Regions from separate parts of the Kitasatospora sp. NPDC058444 genome, predicted to be linked through region 2. Evidence: riboswitches for the same ligand, from Rfam matches in the RefSeq annotation. Region 2 holds a riboswitch; each other region holds the start of a gene.
The links. A riboswitch is a leader RNA that binds a small molecule or an ion and turns the genes downstream of it on or off. The one in region 2 is predicted to bind cyclic di-AMP.

Region 1: linked by a shared signal. The riboswitch ahead of ACFWP2_RS07865 (transglycosylase family protein) and the one ahead of ACFWP2_RS08915 (peptidoglycan DD-metalloendopeptidase family protein) in region 2 are both predicted to bind cyclic di-AMP.
Region 3: linked by a shared signal. The riboswitch ahead of ACFWP2_RS30800 (M23 family metallopeptidase) and the one ahead of ACFWP2_RS08915 (peptidoglycan DD-metalloendopeptidase family protein) in region 2 are both predicted to bind cyclic di-AMP.

What each region holds. Positions count from the first base shown of each region.
Region 1 is NZ_JBHXLL010000004.1:343,932-347,195, reverse strand. Features, by position in the region: gene ACFWP2_RS07870 (hypothetical protein) at 573-1,526, shown strand; cyclic di-AMP (ydaO/yuaA leader) riboswitch at 1,981-2,151, shown strand; gene ACFWP2_RS07865 (transglycosylase family protein) at 2,138-3,264, shown strand, end outside.
Region 2 is NZ_JBHXLL010000005.1:312,072-315,335, forward strand. Features, by position in the region: gene ACFWP2_RS08910 (APC family permease) at 1-573, opposite strand, end outside; gene ACFWP2_RS08915 (peptidoglycan DD-metalloendopeptidase family protein) at 1,023-1,988, opposite strand; cyclic di-AMP (ydaO/yuaA leader) riboswitch at 1,991-2,128, opposite strand; gene ACFWP2_RS08920 (MFS transporter) at 2,483-3,264, shown strand, end outside.
Region 3 is NZ_JBHXLL010000039.1:66,001-69,264, reverse strand. Features, by position in the region: gene ACFWP2_RS30805 (hypothetical protein) at 1-466, shown strand, start outside; gene ACFWP2_RS30800 (M23 family metallopeptidase) at 577-1,425, opposite strand; cyclic di-AMP (ydaO/yuaA leader) riboswitch at 1,438-1,596, opposite strand; gene ACFWP2_RS30795 (YiaA/YiaB family inner membrane protein) at 1,805-2,095, shown strand; gene ACFWP2_RS30790 (alpha/beta fold hydrolase) at 2,221-3,048, shown strand; gene ACFWP2_RS30785 (TetR/AcrR family transcriptional regulator) at 3,118-3,264, shown strand, end outside.

The sequences.
Region 1 (3,264 bases), on a different contig from region 2:
TCCGGAGTTGTCGTCCAGCGCGGCGCCCCCGGCACCGCCCAACGAACGGACCGGCCCCGTACCGGTCCGGCACAACGCCTCACTTGACGCGATGATAGCCGCAGTGCACGTGCATCAGCACGGGACGTTGCAGGTGCAGGACGCCTTTTGCGCGCAACCGCGAACTCTTCACGGACCCTTCTCCTGACGGTACGTAAACGGACATAGCCGATGAATCGTCGGACGCGCGATAACCGGCCGTGAGCACCTCCCCGCTGAATGTCGATCTTCGAATGCCGGGAGTCGCATCCCCGTGACCCTCCGTCAAACCACCTTCATGCTGTGAGACATCTCACGCGCCCCAGGTGCAACGTCAGCCTCCTCGGATCACGTCGTGGCAACCGTCGGCGGTCCCGCGGGGGCTGGGAGCGGAATGTCCGGATTATGGGCAAAGCACCCGGACCGGCACCGGAGACGCACCCTCTTCGCACCGGCTCCGCACGGTCTCCGCACCGGCTCCACGCCGCAACCGCGCCGAAGCCGTACGGCAGCCGACTGCAAGCCGGACCGGCAGATGTCCTACGATCTCCGGCATGAGCACCGCAGCCATCCCGGGCGCGCCACTGCCCGTCCGCACTCCAGGCTCCCGTGCGCGGGGGCGCCACCGTCGTCCCGAGCGCCCCGAGATCCCGTCCGGCGCCCCGGCCCTGGTGCTCGCCGTACCCGCGACCGCCGGGCCCGAGTCCCGCTCGGTCGTCGAGGAACTGCTCTCGATCGTCCGCACCGAGCAGAACGGCGTCCGGACCGCGGTCGGCTACCTGCCCGGCGGCGAGGGCGCGGGCGACGAGGACCGCACCGTGGCCGAGTTGCTGGCCGCGGCCGCCGAGGCCGGGCTGCCGATGCCCGTCCTGGTGCCGCTGGTGCCCGGTCCGCACACCTTCCTGACCGAGCTTCACGCGCTCGCCGCCGAGTACGGCGCGCCCGTCACCGACCCGCTGGGCCCGCACCCGCTGCTGGCCGAGGCCGTGCACGTCCGGCTGTCCGAGGCCGGGCTGGCCCGGGCCGACCGCGCCCGGCTGTTCGCCATCGCGACCGCCGCGGACGGCGTGGTGCTGACCACCGTCGGCGGCGAGGACGCGGCCGCCGCGGCCGGCATCACCGGGGTGCTGCTGGCCGCCCGACTGGCCGTGCCGGTCGTCGCCGCCGCGCTCGACGTGCCCGGCTCGGTGGCCGCGGCCGTCAACCACCTCAAGGAAACCGGCTCGCAGCGTCCGGCGCTGGCCCCGCTGGTGATCGGTCCGGAGGCGGACTCCGAGCTGCTCGCCACCGCCGCCGAGGAGACCGGCTGCCCGTCGGCCGCGCCGCTGGGCTCGTACCCGTCGGTCGGCCAGCTGATCGCCTCCACCTACCTGGCGGCGCTGCCCGCGCCCTCCCCGGAGGACCTGGCACGGGCCGAGGCGGAGGCGGCGGCCGCCGCCGAGGCCGAGGGTGCCCCGGAGGGCGTTCGCGGCGCCCACGCGGCCTCCGAGGGGCCCTCGGGGCAGTAGTCGACACCGCGCGCCGGTCGCGCGCACCGAAGGGCCCGGAACGGTTTTTCCGTTCCGGGCCCTTCGACTTTGTTCCGCCCACCCGTGACCGGCCCGCACGGAAGTCGGACGCCAATGAAGCGGAATGTCCGTTCTGGCCCCTTTGAAAGGAAATAGGAAACGCGGCCGCGGATGCTCGAATCGGGGCCGCCGCCTCCCCTGCCGGGATGCCCCACCGCGCGATTCGATGCGCCGTCACGCCGCTCCTGAAGCGATGCCAGTTGTGGGCTTCCGCAGCGCCGTTGCTTGAAAACGATCATTTACGATCATGAAGAGCTGCAATTTTGGCAGCTTCCTCCAAACCGTGATGCGCATCACAGTGGTTTGCAGTTTGAACTTAAGTCTGATTAACGTGCTCCCCGTTCGTGACCACACGAACCCGGTTCATCCGCAACGCCGAGTCCTGCCGTCGGATGTCCTGGCAGCGCGAAATCGCACCACGGCAGGAGCGGGGGACCCACAGGTAAGTCGCCCCGGACCGGTCTTCGGAACGGTCCAGGGCTAGGGGTGAAGCCGCGCCCACAGCGCGGCCGGGCAACTCCAGCCCGAATCCGACAGCTCACCTCGCAGGCGTGGGAGAGGACCGCGTCTTCATGCTGCCCACCAACGGCACCCGCCTGTCCAGCCGCACCCGTCGTGTGATCGCCGCCCTCGGCGTCGCCGGCATCGGCCTCACCGTTCCCTGCATCGCCTCCGGCACCGCCTCCGCCGCCTCCGTCGCCACCTGGGACAAGGTCGCCCAGTGCGAGAGCGGCGGCAACTGGAGCATCAACACCGGCAACGGCTTCTACGGCGGCCTCCAGTTCACCTCCAGCACCTGGTCCGCCTTCGGCGGCACCGCCTTCGCGGCGCGCGCCGACCTGGCCACCAAGGACCAGCAGATCGCCGTCGCCGAGAAGGTCCTCGCCTCGCAGGGCCCCGGCGCCTGGCCGGTGTGCTCGGTCCAGGCCGGCCTCACCAAGGGCGGCCCGGCGGCCACCGTCGACACCTCGGCGGGCTCCACCTCCGCCTCCACCGCGGGCTCGACCGCCGCCAAGCCCGCCGCGCCCGCCCAGAGCGCCAAGCCGGCCGCTCCGGCCGCCAAGCCCGCACAGCCCGCGCCGTCCCAGGCCCCGGCCGCCAAGCCCGCGGCGCCCGCCCAGGACGGTGCGCAGGCCACCACCGACTCCGCCACCTCCGGCAACCGCGGCGACTGGGTCCAGAAGCGCCAGCAGCAGGCCCAGGGCGGCGACTACACGGTCGTCGAGGGCGACTGGCTGTCCGCGATCGCCGACCAGCACCAGGTGCAGGGCGGCTGGCAGCGGCTGTACGAGCTCAACCGCGGCACCCTGACCGACGGCCCGGACACCATCTACCCGGGCCAGCACCTGTCCTTCGGCGGCAACGGCCAGGCCCAGGCCGGCCAGTCCTCCACCGGCAAGTCCGGCTCGGACTTCACCTGGTTCGACCGCTCGCAGAAGTCCGGCCAGTCCGCGAACGGCGGTGCCGTGAACACCCAGCCGACCGCGCCGGCCCAGACCCCGGCCGCCAAGCCGTCCACCAAGCCGGCCGCCAAGCCCGCCCCGCAGACCGACACCCAGACCCAGACCCAGGCTCCGGCCGCCACCGGCAGCATGGCCGCCGCGGTCTCCTTCGCCGAGTCGAAGGTCGGTCAGGCGTACGTCTACGGCGGCACCGGCAACGGCGGCTGGGACTGCTC
Region 2 (3,264 bases):
CGAGACCGCACTCAGCACCCCGATCTCCAGCACCAGCGCGACCCCGAGCACCCTGGCCGTCAGGTGCAGGTCGAACCAGCCCATCACACCGATCACCGCCGCCCCGAACAGCGCGTACCAGCCCCAGCCCAGGTCCACCCCCAGCTGCGAACGGACCAGCCCGCGCAGCGAGTACGCGAAGAAGCCGAGCGCCGCGGCCTCGGTGACGACGTACGCGAGCACCGCGAGCAGCCCCGAGGCCATCCCGACCACCCGGCCCAGCCCGTGCGAGACGTAGCCGTAGAACGCGCCGGCCGCGGTGATGTGACGGGCCATCGCCACGTACCCGACCGAGAACACCGTCAGCACCACCGTCGCCACGATGTACGCGGCGGGCGCGCCGGCACCGTTGCCCTGCCCGACGATGATCGGCAGGTTGCCGGTCATCGCGGTGATCGGGGCGGCGGTGGCGAGCGCCATGAACACCACGCCGACCAGGCCGACCGAGTCCGCCTTCAGCCGGTCGACGCCGCCCGTCCCGGGCCGCTCCCGCCCTGCCGTCTCCCCCGCCACGTCCCCGCTCCGGACCGCCATCCGGCCTCCTCGCCTCGCGGACGCGCGCGACCGCCGGACCGGCCGGGCGCTGACCGTCCGCCAGCATGGCGCGCCGACGACCCCCGCGCGGCCCGCGAAAACCCGCCGGAGCAGCCGGGTTGACGCCGCGTTCGACCGTTCGAACGACGCTCCGGAGCCGGCCGAACGAGCTCGCGGACCGGCCGAACCGGCCCGGCCGAACCGGCCCGGCCGAACCGGCGCGGCCACGGCCGGGCCCACAGCCGGACAGCGGCCGGAAACGGGAGCGGCCGGCCCGGCCGCGCGAGGAGGTCCTCGTGCGGCCGGGCCGGCCTGGGCGTGTCCCGCGCCCATGTCCGCCGTGCGGCGATCACCCGGTCGAGCGGTCACCCGACATGACCATCCCGGAGGATCGATTCGCCCCGCAGCAGCGGTGGTTCCGGAAACCCTCGGGGCTCAGTGGCCCTGGGTCAGAGCGCGACGCCGTGGGCGCGCAGGTAGGTGACCGGGTTGATGTCCGAGCCGTACTCCGAGCCGTTGCGGATCTCGAAGTGCAGGTGCGGGCCGGTCACGTTGCCGGTGGCGCCGGAGAGGCCGATCTGCTGGCCGACGGTGACGGTCTGACCGATCTTCACACCGATCGAGGAGAGGTGCGCGTACTCGGCGTAGTGGCCGTCGGCGAGCTTGATCTCGACCTCGTTGCCGTAGGCACCGCCGTTGCCGGCCTTGACCACGACACCGTTGGCGACGGCGCGCAGCGGGGTGCCGGTGGAGGCGACGAAGTCCTGGCCGGTGTGGTGGCCGGAGGCCCACATGGAGCCGGCCACGCCGTAGGCGGTGCCGAGCTTCGGGTTGGCCAGCGGGGCGACGAAGCCGGAGGTGGCGGCGGCGACCGGAGTGGCGGTCACGACCGGGGCCGGAGCGGCGACCTGCACCTGGGTCTGGAGCTGGGCGGACGGCTTGGCGGCCTCGGTCTTCACCTGGACCTGGGCCTGCGGCGCGGCGGCCTGGGTCGCCGGGGCGGCCGGCTTGGCCGGAGCGGTCGGCTTGGCCGGAGCCGCGGGCTTGGCCGGAGCGGCGTCGGCGGACGGCGCGGCGGCGTGGCCCGGCAGCGCGAGCTGCTGGCCCGGGAAGATCAGGTCGGGGTTGGCACCGACGACCGAGCGGTTCTGCTCGAACAGCGCGTGCCAGCCGCCCTCGACGTTCTTGGCGTCGGCGATCTTGGACAGGGTGTCGCCGCTGACGACGCGGTAGCTCTCCTGCGCGGCCTGGGCGGCCGGGGCAGCGGCCTGCGCGACCGGGGCGGCCGGGGCGGTGTGGGCCTGGGCGCTCACCGCGGTGATGAGCGGGAGGGCGAAGGAGACACCGGTGACGGCGGTGGCGATGCCGATGCGGGCGGCGCGGGGCAGGGCGATACGACGAGCCTGAGCAGGCATGGAAGTTTCCTCTCCGACGCCTGCGAGGTGAGCTGTCGGGTTCGGGCTGGAGTTGCCCGGCCGCATGCGCGGCTTCACCCCTAGCCGGCCCTGGACGCCCGCGCCCTGAGGCGCGAACTCCGGTCCGGCGACTTACCTGTGGGTCCCCCGCTCCTGCCGTACAGAGTTCGTTTCGAACCACCGGGCAGCGGCAGGACTCGGCGTTCCACCCGGTGGATCCGTCCGGACTGGCCGGGCGGTCGCTGAACTAAAACCCATCCGTTCGGGTGAAGCAATGTCGATCTCTTGAATCGGCAACCATCCCCCCTGCCCCCGTGACCCTCCGCAGGCCGAAGGGCACAGTGCGTACACAATCCATTCACGCCCCGCCACTGATCCACGACCCTGCGCCGAGATCGGCGACACTGCGCAGCCGGCCGTTCACTCAGGGCCGATCGTCAACACACCCACCGGTGACCCTTGTCACGTGCGCCTCGGCAGCGCAGGATTCGCCCGTGGCCACCTCCGAGGCCGGCACCCTGCGCCTGGGCACCGCGCAGGGTCGCTGGGTACTACTGGCGACGGTGCTCGGCTCCAGCATGGCGATGCTCGACGGCACCGTGGTGAACGTCGCCCTGCCCCGGATCGGCGCCGACCTCGGCGCCTCCCTGGCGTCCCTGCAATGGACCCTGAACTCCTATCTGCTCACCCTGGCGGGCCTGATCCTGCTCGGCGGCGCGCTCGGCGACCGGTACGGACGGCGCAAGGTCTTCCTGATCGGCGTGGTCTGGTTCGCCGTCGCCTCCGCGGCCTGCGCCGCCGCACCGAACATCCACGTGCTGATCGCCGCCCGCGCCGTGCAGGGCATCGGCGGGGCGCTGCTCACCCCCGGTTCGCTCGCCATGCTCCAGGCGGTCTTCCACCCCGACGACCGCTCGGCGGCGGTCGGCCTCTGGTCCGGCCTCGGCGGGGTGTCGGCGGCGGTCGGCCCCTTCCTCGGCGGCTGGCTGGTGGACGGCCCCGGCTGGCGCTGGATCTTCCTGCTGAACCTGCCGCTCGCCGCCGCGGTGATCGCGGTCGCCGGCCGGTCGGTGCCGGAGAGCCGGGACGAGACCGCCACCGGCCGCTTCGACGTGCTGGGCGCCGTGCTCGCCGCCCTCGCCCTCGGCGCGATCACCTACGCGCTGACCGCGGCCGGCGAGGGCCTGTCCCCCGCGGTCTGGGTCAGCGGGGTGATCGGGGTGGTGCTCGGCCTCGCCTTCGTGACCGTCGAACGCCGCGCGCCCGAACCGATGCT
Region 3 (3,264 bases), on a different contig from region 2:
GCTGCTGCACGCGCACGGGGTGGACGTCACCGACGAAGCGGCGGTGCGGGACTGGCTGGCCGGTTTCGGGGAGCTCGCGGAGGAGGAGCGGCTGGCCGCGTACGAGGCGCTGGTGCCGGCCGGCTGGCTGGACGAGCCGGACGAGCAGGGCTGGGGCCCGGGCCGGGTGCTGTCGGTCGGCATGGCCACGGACGGCGCCCGGCGGCTGCTGGAGCAGGGCCTGATGCGGCGCAGCTACCGCAACCTGGCCGAGCTGACCGCCCAGGGGCGGCCGATGCCGGACGAACTGGCCGGGGACTTCGGGCAGTTCGAGGAGGCGGCGGTCGACGCGGCGCTCGACCTGTTCGGCGGCTGGACGGTGCCGGGGCTGCCGCGGCTGCTGGTGACGGAGTTCCCGGAGCTGGCGCCGGAGCCGGGCCAGGAGGAGATCGAGGCGTACCTGGCGCAGCTGCCCGCCGAGGAGTGAGACCTCGCACGAAGGCCCCCGGCCCGTCGAGGACGGTTTCCGGGGGCCTTCGTGCGAGTGCGTCGCGCCCTGCGCCTCTGCGGGGTGCGCCGGGCTCTTTCGCGGGTCGGTCAGGGGTTGAGGCCGCGCTGCTGGAGCCAGGGCTCCGGGTCGACCGGGGCGCCGCCGCCGGGGCGGACCTCCATGTGCAGGTGCGGGCCGGTGACGTTGCCGGTCGCGCCGACCTTGCCGATCTGCTGGCCGGAGGCGACCTTGCCGGAGCCCTTGGTGATCGAGGAGAGGTGGCAGTACCAGATCTCGGTGCCGTCGGGCAGGGTCTCGACGATCCGGTAGCCGTACGAGCCGGCCCAGCCGGCCGAGGTGATGGTGCCCTGGCCGAGCGCGTAGACCGGGGTGCCGGTGTCGGCGGCGAAGTCCAGGCCGGTGTGCAGGTTGGCCCAGTAGCGGGCGCTCTGGCCGTAGTGGGCGGAGAGCCGGTAGTCCTGCACCGGGAGGGTGAGGGCGGCGGCCTTGGCCCGCTCGGCCTCCTCGGCGGCGCGCTTGGCCTCGGCCTCCTTGGCGGCGGCCTTGGCCTCCGCCTCCTGGGCGGCCTGGAGCCGGGCGGTCTCCTCGGCGGCGGTGCGCTGACTGTCGGCCTGGTGCTGGATGCGGGCGGCGAGCGCGAGGCCGGGGTCGGCGGAGAGGGCGACCGGGGTCTCGTCCGGGGCCTCGACGGCGGGGGCGGCGGCCGGGGTCGCCGAGGCGAAGCCGGTGGCGCCCAGGGTGGCGGCGACGGCGGTGACGCCGAGCAGCGGGGAGGCTCCGCGGGTCTGACGCGGCATCCGGTGGCGGTTGGTCTCGACCTCTGCGGCGAAGCCCTCCGGGCCGAAGGCCTCGGGGCGGTCCGTGCCGGGGTGGTCGAGGAGCTGGGTACCGGCTGCGAAGCCGGCCGGGTGTGCCGGGGTGTGCGTCGACGCCACGGAGGCGCGCTCCTTTCCTTCCTTCGCGCCTACCGGGTTAGCTGACGGGTTCGGAGCAGGAAGGTCTCCTACGGCCGGGCCGGGGCCCTGCCGATTCACCCCAAGGAACGTGGTTCCCCGGCTCCCTGACCTGCCCGGGGGCGGGTCGGCGGGATTAGGCGACGGCGCACGGTGCCGTCTGGGTACGGCGTTGACAACCGCGCTGCGTTATCAAACGTTAATCCTAGGAGGCTCTGATTCCAAGCCATCCGTTCGGAGCAGCCTAGGGCAAAGTGATCGGACGTCAACGAACGACACCACCGAACGGCCTCCCGTACACACTCCCATCTGAGTACCGCTACTCATGTGCGCCCCGTCGAGGCGGTCGCATCCTGACGCCATGAGCGCACACATGCAGACCCGCACCACGGCCGCGTACCACGTCCAGGCCGTCCTCTCCTTCGCCCTGTCGGGCACCGCCCTCGCCGCCGGGATCGCCTACCTGCCGGTCGGCGGCTGGACCAGGGCCTTCCTCGGGCTCGGCCTCCTCTACACCGTCACCTCCGCGTTCACCCTGGCGAAGGTGATCCGGGACCGGCAGGAGTCCAACGAGGTGGTCACCCGGGTGGACCAGGCCCGACTGGAGAAGCTGCTCAGCGAGCACGACCCGTTCAAGGTGGAGGGAGTGTGACCCGAGCCGGGGACTGTGACCCGAGCCGCGGCCGATCGCTTGACGGCTAAGGCTATTAGCCTTAGCTTTATGGCTATCGGCACTCACCGCCGACGCCCCGCACCGGCGGCCCGAGGAGGACCACCATGAACGGCACCATCACCCCGAGCACCCAGTACCTGACCGTCCCCGGCGGCCGGATCGCCTTCGACGACACCCGGCAGGGCCACGGCACCCCCGTCGTCCTGCTCCCGGGCATGCTCGACAGCCGGGCCGCGTACCGGCACCTGCGCCCGCTGCTCGTCGCCGCCGGCCACCGCGTCGTCACCATGGACCTGCGGGGCTTCGGCGAGTCCTCCGTCGCATGGGACGACTACAGCCCCGCCGCCGTCGCCGGCGACGTCCTCGCCCTGCTCGACCACCTCGGCATCGAGCGCGCCGTCCTCGCCGGGAACTCCTACACCGGGGCGACCGTCGTCAAGGCCGCCGGGGACGCGCCCGAGCGGGTCGCCGGGATCGTGCTGCTCGACGCCTTCGTCGAGAGCCCGCCGCCGGGCGCCCTGATGCGCGCCGTCATGGGCCTGATGGGGGTCTCCCTCGTCCACTGGCCGGCCTCCTGGGGCTTCTACCTGCGCCGGATGGCCTTCCCCGGCGCCAAGCCCGCCGACTTCGACGCGTACGTGGACGGACTGGTCGCCGCGCTGCGCACCCCGGGGCGCAAGGCCGCCGTCCGCGGGCAGGTCCACGGCGACTCGGCGCCGGTCGGCTGGACGGCCGCGGTGCGGTGCCCGGCCCTGGTGGTCATGGGCAGCAAGGACCCCGACTTCCCGAAGCCGGAACTCGTCGCCGACCGGCAGGCCGCCGCGCTCGGCGCGCGGAAGGCGATGATCGAGGGGTCCGGGCACTACCCGATGGCCGACAACCCGACGGCCACCGCGGACGCCCTGCTGCCGTTCCTCGCCGAGCTCGGCTGAGCCCGACCCTCCGCCCCGCCCCACACCGCCCGATCCACCCGACGCCGTACGTACGGAGAGCCCGAACCCATGCCCCGCGTAGGACTGACCCCCGAGCAGGTCGTCGACCACGCCCTCGCCCTCATCGACGAGCAGGGCGCCGAGGCCCTCACCCTGGCCTCCGTCGCCACCCGGGCCGGGGTCGCCACCCCCTCGCTGTACAAACACGTCAGCGGC